Regions from separate parts of the Kocuria sp. KD4 genome, predicted to be linked through region 2. Evidence: predicted binding sites of a transcription regulator. Region 2 holds the regulator's gene; the other holds the start of a gene.
What was found. The regulator HspR, encoded in region 2, represses chaperone genes until heat shock. The targets are predictions, from matches to a motif close to AAGTTGAGTCNNNNNGACTCAACTT.
Positions count from the first base shown of each region.

Region 1: HBK84_RS11915 (Hsp20/alpha crystallin family protein) is a predicted target of HspR. The motif match lies at 1,716-1,740, and genes of this name have one in related genera.

Region 1 is NZ_CP050449.1:2,663,589-2,668,362, reverse strand. Features, by position in the region: gene HBK84_RS11920 (MMPL family transporter) at 1-918, shown strand, start outside; gene HBK84_RS11915 (Hsp20/alpha crystallin family protein) at 1,068-1,562, opposite strand; gene HBK84_RS11910 (ChaB family protein) at 1,822-2,241, shown strand; gene HBK84_RS11905 (GNAT family N-acetyltransferase) at 2,305-2,784, opposite strand; gene HBK84_RS11900 (1-phosphofructokinase family hexose kinase) at 2,846-3,808, shown strand; gene surE (5'/3'-nucleotidase SurE) at 4,028-4,774, shown strand, end outside.
Region 2 is NZ_CP050449.1:469,662-474,435, reverse strand. Features, by position in the region: gene HBK84_RS02145 (BCCT family transporter) at 1-1,619, shown strand, start outside; gene catC (muconolactone Delta-isomerase) at 1,626-1,937, shown strand; gene HBK84_RS02135 (heat shock protein transcriptional repressor HspR) at 2,020-2,574, opposite strand; gene HBK84_RS02130 (J domain-containing protein) at 2,576-3,616, opposite strand; gene HBK84_RS02125 (nucleotide exchange factor GrpE) at 3,699-4,349, opposite strand; gene dnaK (molecular chaperone DnaK) at 4,346-4,774, opposite strand, start outside.

The DNA of each region.
Region 1 (4,774 bases), 610 kb from region 2:
GCCAAGCCGTCCGCGGACGTGATCGTGCGCGCCGCGGACCCGGTGCTGCGCGCCACGAACCAGGCGTTGCGGGTGCTCCCGGACGTGCTGGATTCCGAGGAGAAGCTGCTCGAGTCCCTGGCCGTGCGCGGCGAGGAAGCGGCACCGCACAAGGCGATGCACAAGCGCGCGAGCTTCGAGAAGGTCATGGTGGCCGGGTACCCGGTCATCGTCGCGCGGCCCAAGGCGGCCATCACCCGGGCGGACGCCCCGGTGGTCGTGCATTGGCACGGCGGCGCGTACGTGAACCCCATGACCACGGTGCACTGGCGCTGGATCGACGCCCTGATGCAGCGCACCGGGGTCACCGTGGTGGTGCCGGGCTACGGGCTCGCCCCCGATCACACGGTGGACGAGGCGCTCGAACTCGCCGACGGCGTGTGGGACCTGGCCCGTTCGTTCGGCCCGCGCGTCTTCCTGTCGGGCGACTCCGCCGGCGGTGGTCTGGCGTTGGCCCAGGCCATGCGACTGCGGGACGCGGACGATCTCGGCGTGGCGGGTTTGATCCTCATGGCCCCGTGGGTGGACACCACGGTGACGAACCCCCAGATCGAGGCGTACCGGGACGCGGACCACATGCTCGGTACCGACGGCGCTCGGGCCGCCGCTCGTTGGTGGGCCGGCACACGGGACGTCACCGACCCCATGGTGAGCCCCGCGTTCGGCGACGTGCGCGGACTGCCCCGCACGTTCGTGCTGCAGGGTGACCGGGACATGCTCTACCCGGACACCATGGAGTTCGTGGCCGAGCTGGTGCGAGCAAACGTCGACACTACCGCGGTGGTCTGCGAGGGCGGACCGCACGTGTACGCGCTCATGGTCTGGTCCTCCCGCGCGTCCGAGGACCTCGACCACGTGGTGCGGTGGATGAACCGCTGACCCCGTCGTGAACATGACTGTGCCCCGCAGGGTGACCTGCGGGGCACAGTCATGTCATGGGGCGGTGAGCCCCCGATTGAGCAGGCTTGTTCCGACCGGGTGGATTCGCCGGTCAGCGCCGGTGAAGGGCCGGTCCTGATCGGCCCTGTTCAGTCCTGCGACCCCTCGGAGTCCTTCTGCACGTTCTGCGAGCGGTCCTCGTCCGAGCCCTTGTCGTGCTCCAGGACCACGTTGTCGTGGTGTTCCTGGCCGGTGGCCACCTGGATCTTGCGCGGCTGGGACTTGGGGGACACGGGGATGGTCACGGTCAGCACGCCGTTGTCGTACGCGGCGGTGATGTTCTCCGTGTCGATGCCCTGGCCCAGGTTGAGCTGGCGGACGAACGAGTGGCTGCGGCGCTCGCGCACGATCCACTTGGTGTCCTTCTCCGCGGAGGGCAGACGACGCTGCGCACGGATGGTCAGCAGCTGACCGTCCACGTCCACGTCCACGCTCGTGGGATCGATGCCCGGCAGGTCCGCGGCAAGGTAATAGTTGGCGCCCTGACGGTAGAGGTCCATGGGCATCTGCTCCAGGCCGTTGCGGCCGGAGAGGACCTGGTTGGCAAAGTTCTGGACCTCGGAGAACGGGTCGAATGTAGCCATGACGATTACTCCTTCACTCTGCGGCACCCACGTGCTGTGCCCCGCGATCCGGTCGATTACCCGCGTGGTGCCATCACGTTTCTTGAGTCTCTGTGACTCAACAACGTTTAATATAGCAGGCTGTCGGCGGAAGTGCTAGTCACTGACGCACGAAAGCTGAGTGGCACTGACTCAAGCAGCGGGCGGGCCTGTCGCAGCGGCGTCGGCGGCGCGTAGGATCGAGTCACCAGTGACACCCGAACGCTTTGAGGAGGCCCCCGTGCCCAAGGCGAAGAAGAACGGCCACGCGCGTCAGGACGAGATCCCGTCCACGCTGCAACGCTCGGACGAGAAGGCACAGGACACGTTCGCGCAGACCTACGACTCGGCGCAGGAGGAATACCACGACGACGCTCGGGCGGCGCGCACCGCGTGGTCGGCCGTCAAGCACACCCACGAGAAGGTCGGGGACCACTGGGAGCCCAAGGAGCACAACGGGCCCTCGGACGACAGCGCCGAGAAGGGCGGTCTGAACGCGGAGGACACCGCCGGCGGGGTGGACGCTAATGCCAGCAAGGAGCACCTGTACGAACTCGCCCAGGAACTGGACATCACGGGACGCTCGGACATGACCAAGGACGAATTGGTCGAGGCGATCGACAAGGCCAACCGGAAGAAGACGCGCGAGGCCCGCGACTGAGGTTCACCGCTCGGCGGGCTCATACCCTGCGGGTTTGTGACTGCTGGCCTGCGATCGGTGGGTCTACAACTGGCGGGCCAGGAAGACCGAGGCCGTGGTGGCGTCGTGGAAGGAATCCACGGGCTCGTAGCCGCGCTTGCGGAACATCGCGATCCCCTCGGTCATCTCCTCGTTGAGGGAGACCACGGCCGTGGTGGCGCCGAAAGCGCGCACCTTGTTCTCGAGTGCCCGCACCAGGGTGCGCGCGTGGCCCTGTCCGCGGTGTTCCGGGGTGACCCAGATCCGGCGCAGTTCCACGCGGTCATCGTCGAGTTTGCGCACCGCGCCGCACGCGATGACCGAGCCCGTGACCAAATCCGTCATGAGGAAGAAATCCCCGTGCGGCGGAGTGACGTCCTCCGGGGCGGTGACCTCGGTGAGTTCGGGATCGAAACCGCCGTCGATCCGGTTGTTCAACTCGCTGAAGTACGCGCTCAGGGCGCGCAGCGTGTGCTCACTGGCGGCCTGACCTTCCACGATACGAACCGGTGCGGTGACGTTCATCCCACCATGGTGACACCTTGGTGTGCTGTTCACCAGCGCCCGTGTCATGTAGCTTTCGTTCGTGACCGAGACCCGCCCCGGCCCCAAGCCGCGTATCTCCATCCTGGTTCCCACTCCGCTGCTGATCACGGAAATCACGGAACCGGCTGCGCATCGTAACCGTAGTTCCCACGAGTCGGACGTGCATATGCACCCCGGCGGGCAGGGGCTGTGGGTGGCCCGGATGGCCGGGTCGCTGGGGGCGGACGTGTCCGTGAGCGGGCCGTTCGGCGGGGAACTGGGCTCGCTGATCCGCACCATGCTGGACGGGTTGGGCATGCAGGTCAATGCTGTGCGCTACGGGTACGGCAACGGCGGATACGTCTACGACCTGCGCGGTGAGGACCGGGAGACCGTGGCCCATATGCCGCCCCCGGAGCTCTCCCGCCATGAACTGGACGATCTCTACGGCACGGCGTTCGTGGACGCGCTCGCCTCGGACGTCCTCACGGTCACCGGGGCCGAACCCGGGGACGTGGTGCCGGCGTCGTTCTTCGGCCGCCTCATCCAGGACACGCGGGATGCCGGGACCACCGTGGTCGCGGACCTCAGCGGCAAGCCCGCACTGGCGGCCGTGGCGGCTAACGTGGACGTGCTCAAGATCAGCCACGAAGAGGTGCTCGATCTCGAGCTCGTCGCGGAGGACACCGCGGAGGCCCTGGTGAGCGCCGGACACATGCTGCTCGAACGCGGTGCGGGCGCCGTGGTGATCTCACGAGCCAAGGACCCCGCGCTGCTCGTGGAGAAGGATTCCGTGCGGGAGGTCTCCGCGCCGTCCATCACACCGCTGGACCACCGAGGGGCGGGGGACTCGATGACCGCGGGGATCTCGGTGGGTCTGGCGCGCGGTCTCGCTCTCGTGGAGGCCGTGGCCCTCGGTGCATCAGCGGGAGCGCTGAACGTGGCGCGCCGCGGCCTGGGGACCGGCAACCGCACGACCATCGAGAAGTTCGCCCGCGAGATCACGGTGCGCACGCTGTCCTGACGTTCCGGGTGCTTGACCTGTGGCTCTCCGATTCGGTGCCACGACCCGGCTCCGGCTCGACGCGCCGAGCAGTTCGGTCTGACGCCCAGTGCACCCTGACCGGACGTGGTCGCGGGCAGTTCGGCCCGTGTGAAGCGTGACCGGGTTGGTCCTCCTGGGTGGCCTGGCCCGAGTACCGGGCTCTGGTCCGCGTGACGGGCGCGTGTCACCATGGTGCACATGCACATCCTGGTCACCAATGACGACGGCATCTCCTCCGCGGGACTTGCGGTTCTCGCGCAGGCAGCCCTGGACCGCGGGCACAGCGTCACGGTGGCCGCTCCGGCCGAGGAGTACTCGGGTGCCAGCGCCTCGCTGTCCGGCGAGGAGGTCGATGGCCGCATCGCTCTGGTGGAGGCCGCGCCGCCGAACATGCCCGACGGTGTGGAGTGCGTGGGTGTGAAGGCCGCCCCCGCTCTGATTGCCTTCCTGGCCTCCTACGGCGCGTTCGGCAAGCGCCCGGACATGGTGCTCTCCGGGGTGAACTTGGGGGCCAACACGGGCAGGGCCACGTTGCACTCGGGGACGGTGGGTGCGGTGCTGACGGCCGCGTCCCACGGGATCCCCGGCATCGCGGTGTCCATCACGTCCGGCGCGCCGCAGCACTGGGACACGGCCCTGCTGGTCACCCGATTCGCGCTGGAGCACTGGGAGGACCGGCCTTTCGACGAGTGGATCCTCAACCTCAACGTTCCCGACGTGGCCCCCGGGCGATTGCGCGGTCTCAAGCCCGCCCACCTGGCGAGCTTCGGGGCGGTGCAGGCGCAGATCGGCCGCGGGGACGAGAAGCACATCGCGGTCACCTACAGCGCGGAGACCGGCCCGGAGGAGCCAGACAGCGACCACTACCTCCTCACCCACGGCTGGGCCACGGCCACGCTGCTGCGCGCCCCCGTGGACGACCGCTCCCAGGACACCCACGCCGTC
Region 2 (4,774 bases):
GGATCCCGCTGGGCCTGGACGGGGACCGGCCCGAGTACTCCACGGCGTCGTGGGCGGCCATGCTGTTCGCGGCGGGGATCGGGATCGGGATCATCTTCTTCGGCCCTTTCGAGCCCATGACCTACTTCCTGTCCCCGCGCCCGGGTTCCGCGGACCCCGGCACGGTGGACGCCATGAAGAAGGCCTCCGCGCAGGCCGCGCTGCACTGGGGGCTCAACGCGTGGGCCATCTACGGTCTCGTGGGCGTGGCGGTGGCCTACACGTCCTACCGGCGCGGACGCGTTCCACTCATGAGTTCCGTGTTCGCACCGTTCTTCCACAACGGCAACACCGACAACCTGGCCGGCCGGATCATCGACATCCTGGCGATCCTGGCCACCCTGTTCGGCACCGCGGCGTCCCTGGGCATCGGTGCCCTGCAGATCGGGCGCGGTGTGGAGATCTTCACGGGTCTGGGCCCCTCGGGCAACGCCGCGGCGGTCGTCATCATCGCGGTGCTCACCGCGGGGTTCATCGCCTCGGCGGTCTCGGGCGTGGCCCGCGGGATCCGATGGTTGTCCAACATCAACATGGTCCTCGCCGTGGGTCTGGCACTGTTCTTCTTCGTCCTGGGACCCACCACGTTCCTGCTCAACTTCGTGCCCTCCGTGATCGTCACGTACTTCGCCGAGCTGCCCACCATGCTGTCCGCGTCCATGTCGGACGGCCCCGAGATGCAGGCGTTCCTGTCCTCGTGGACCACGTTCTACTGGGCCTGGTGGGTCTCCTGGGCACCCTTCGTGGGGGTCTTCGTGGCCAAGATCTCCCGGGGCCGCACCATCCGCCAGTTCATCCTGGGGGTGCTGTTCATCCCCTCGTCCATCGTGGTGATGGCCTTCACGGTGCTCGGCGGGACCGCCATCCACCAGCAGATGCAGGACCACGCGATCGCCCCGGACGGCACCGCGCAGACCCTGCCGGCCCCGGAAGAGATCTTCTTCACCGTCCTGGACGGCATGCCCGCGGCCGGCATCATGGCGGGAATCGTGGTGCTCATGCTGGCCATCTTCTTCATCACCACCGCGGACTCCGCCTCCGTGGTGACGTCCCAGATGTCCCAGCGGGGCAACCCGAACCCCAAGCGGCGGATCACCGTGTTCTGGGGACTGTGCATGGCCGGGATCGCCGTGGTGATGTTGTTGATCGGCGGACAGAACGCACTCACGGGTCTGCAGAACCTGATCACCGTCACGGCCCTGCCGTTCACGCTGATCATGTTCGTCATGGCCGTGGCCTTCCACAAGGACCTGCGCCGGGACCCCATGGTCATCCGCGAGCAGTACTCGCGCTGGGCCGTGGACAAGTCCGTACGCCACGGCATCGACGAGTACGGGGACGACTTCACGTTCTCGGTGGAACGCGCCCCGGACAGCAAGTGGGCGGCGGGCGCGGACTTCGACTCGAGCGCCCCGGAGGTCACCGAGTGGTACCGGCGCACGGACGAGGACGGCAACCCCGTGGCCTACGACTACGAGACGGGCGAGTTCACCGATTCGCACGACGTCGTACACCCCGGCGAGCGCGCGGCAGCGCCTAGGGTGGAACCCGACGCACCCTCCACGGACCCCGAGAGAAAGTAGCCCCGCATGTTGTTCCTGGCTCGCATGGACGTGGTCTTCCCGGAATCGATGACCGACGAGACCAAGGCTGATTACCAGCACCGCGAGAAGGCCTACTCCGGTGAACTCCAGCGCACGGGTGTCTTGAAGGGCATCTGGCGCGTGGTGGGCGAGTACGCCAACTACTCGATCTACGACGTCGAGGACAACGACGAGCTGCAGACCGTCCTGTCCGGGTTCCCCATGTTCGCATACATGAACGTCAAGGTGACCCCGCTGGCCAAGCACCCCAACGCCACCACGGACGACTTCTTCGACGGCAACACGATCCAGGAGTAGTCCTTCGCGGTACCCCCGGATGACGAGATCCCTGCGGCCCCTCCCGAGAGGAGCCGCGGGGATCTCGCCGTTCGCGGGTCGTCTACTTCTGCGAGCCGCGCCGCTTCGTGGTCGACGACGACGTCGCATCCCGCCGCGCGGACGCCGCGTCCCAGCCCGGGGCCGTATCCCGGCCCAGTATGGCGTCCCGGCCGGTGGCCGCAGCCTCGGGCTTGGCCGGGCGGTAGAGCATGAGCGCCTGGGACACCTTGCGGGGTGAGCGCCGGGTGCCACGGGCCATACGCACCACATCCCCGGCGGAACCGGCGGTAAAGATCATGTCCCGCTCCTGCCGCGCCCGGCGCTCCCGTTCGAGTTCCTCGGACAGTTCCGTGACCCGGGTCTGCAGCGCCTGCACCTGGTTCTCGAGCTGGATGATGCGCTTGACCCCTTCGAGGGACACGCCCTCCTGGGCGAGCTCCTGGATCTGACGCAGTTTCTGCACGTCCAGCTGGGAGTACCGGCGGGCCCGCCCGGAGGCCCGGGACGGGGTCACGAGACCCATGCGGTCGTACTGGCGCAGGGTCTGGGGGTGCATGTCCGCGAGCTCCGCGGCCACCGAGATCACGAACACTGGCTGGGTGAAGTCGATGGCCATGTCAGAGCGCCGCCTCCTCGCTCAGGTTCGCGCGGGGGTCGAAGTCCTCGGTGGCCCGCGCGAACTCCTGCAGTGCTTCCCGTGCGGCATCGTCCAGGTCTGCCGGGAACTGGATCTGCACCGTCACGATCATGTTGCCCGTGGTGGACCCGGACGTGAAGCCCTTGCCCTTGACACGCATCCGGTGCCCGGACGACGTCCCCGCGGGGACCCGCACGGTCACGTGGCCCCCGTCCAGCGTGGGCACCTGCACGGTGGTCCCGAGTCCGGCCTCCGCAGCGGTCACCGGGATGTCCACGTGCACGTCCTGGCCCTCGCGGGTGAAGAACGGGTGCTCCTTGACCTTGACGGTCACGAACAGGTCCCCGTGGCCACCGGGCCCAGAATGTCCCTTGCCCGCGATCTTCAATCGCTGCCCATCCTTGACGCCCTTGGGCACGCGCACCGTGGTGGACTGGCCGTTGCCCCGGCGCAGTTTCACCGTGGTGCCGTTGTACGCGGAACGCAGCGGGATCGTGGTCGTGGTGTGGATGTCCTCACCCTTGGCGGGCGGTGCCTGGTAGCCACCGAATCCGCCCTGACCTCCGCCGAATCCGCCCTGGCCGCCACTGAAGCCCCCGCCGAACCGCGAATTGCCGCCCTGGCCGCCGAACTGCGCGAACAGGTCCTCGAACCCGCCACCCCCGGAGGTGGAGTAGCTCCTGCGGCCACCGCCGCCGTTGAACAGACCCCCGAAGAGGTCCTCGAACCCGGCGCCACCAGCGTTGCTCGCACCACCGGGGCCACCGGCGGTGAACCGCGCCCCGGAACCCATGGCCCGGATCGCGTCGTACTGTTTGCGTTCCTCGGGGTCCGACAGCACCGAATTGGCCTCGGTGATGTCCTTGAACTTCTTCTCCGCGGCCGCATCCCCCGGATTCTGGTCCGGGTGGTACTTGCGGGCCAGCTTGCGGTAAGCCTTCTTGATGTCCGCCTGGGATGCGTCCTTGGAGACGCCCAGGACAGTGTAGAAATCTTTGTCGATCCAGTCCTGACTGGCCATGACGCCTCCTTCCTCCTGGTACTTCCCTGTGTGGCTCGGGGCGGGTCCCGTCATGTGGACCCGCCCCGAGGAATTTCTTGCGTTACGGCTTCGTGGCCACGGCCACCTGGGCCGCCCGGACCACTCGAGCGCCCACTCGGAAGCCCGAGCGCAGCACCATGGACACGTGGTCCGGTTCCACCTCGTCGGTGGGTTGCTGCAGCACGGCCTCGTGGACGGTGGGGTCGAAGACCTCCCCTACCTCCCCGATCCGGGTGAGGCCCTTCTTGCCCAGGGCGTCCTCGAGCTTGGTCGCGATCGCGGCGAACGGGCCGTCCTCGAGGTCCCCGGCCTTGCGAGCGGCGTCGACGTCGTCCAGGACCGGCAACAGCGCGGTGATCATCTCGCCGGAGACGAAGTCCCGCAGCTGATCCTTCTCCCGCGCGGTGCGGTTCTTGAAGTTCACGAACTCCGCCTGCAGCCGACGCAGGTCCTCGAGGCGCTCGTCCGCGAGCTTCTGCGCGGCGGACTCGCCCGCCGGGGCGGCGTCGTCCTGCGACGACGCCGCGTCCGCGGCCTGCGTGTCCCCGGCCTGGGCGTCCTGGGACTGAGGGGTGTCCAGGATGTCGTCCACGGTCAGCCCCTCACCGCCCTCGGAACGCTCGGTGCCGGTGGAGTCCTGAGCTGAATGATCCGGGTCCTCCGGCACGGACTCGCCGTGACCCTTGGTGTTCTCGGAATCGCTCATGCTCACTTCCTCCCGTTCTTACCGTCTTCGTCGTCCACGACCTCGGCGTCGACGATGTCGTCGTCGTCCTTGGCCTGCGCACCCTGAGCGCCCTCGGCACCCGGTTGGGCACCGGCGGCACCCTCGCTCTGGGCCTGGGCGTACAGCGCCTCACCGATCTTGGTCTGGGAGGCCTGCAACTTCTCGAACGCGGTCTTCACGGCGTCGTCGTCGTCACCCTCGAGGGCGGACTTCACGGCGTCGACGTCGGCCTGGACCTCGGTCTTGACGTCCTCGGGGATCTTGCCCTCGTCGTCGTTGAGCAGCTTCTCCACGGAGTACGCCTGCTGTTCCGCGTTGTTGCGACGGTCGGCGGCCTCACGGCGCTGCTTGTCCGCGTCGGCGTTCGCCTCGGCGTCCTTGACCATGCGGTCGATGTCCTCCTTGGACAG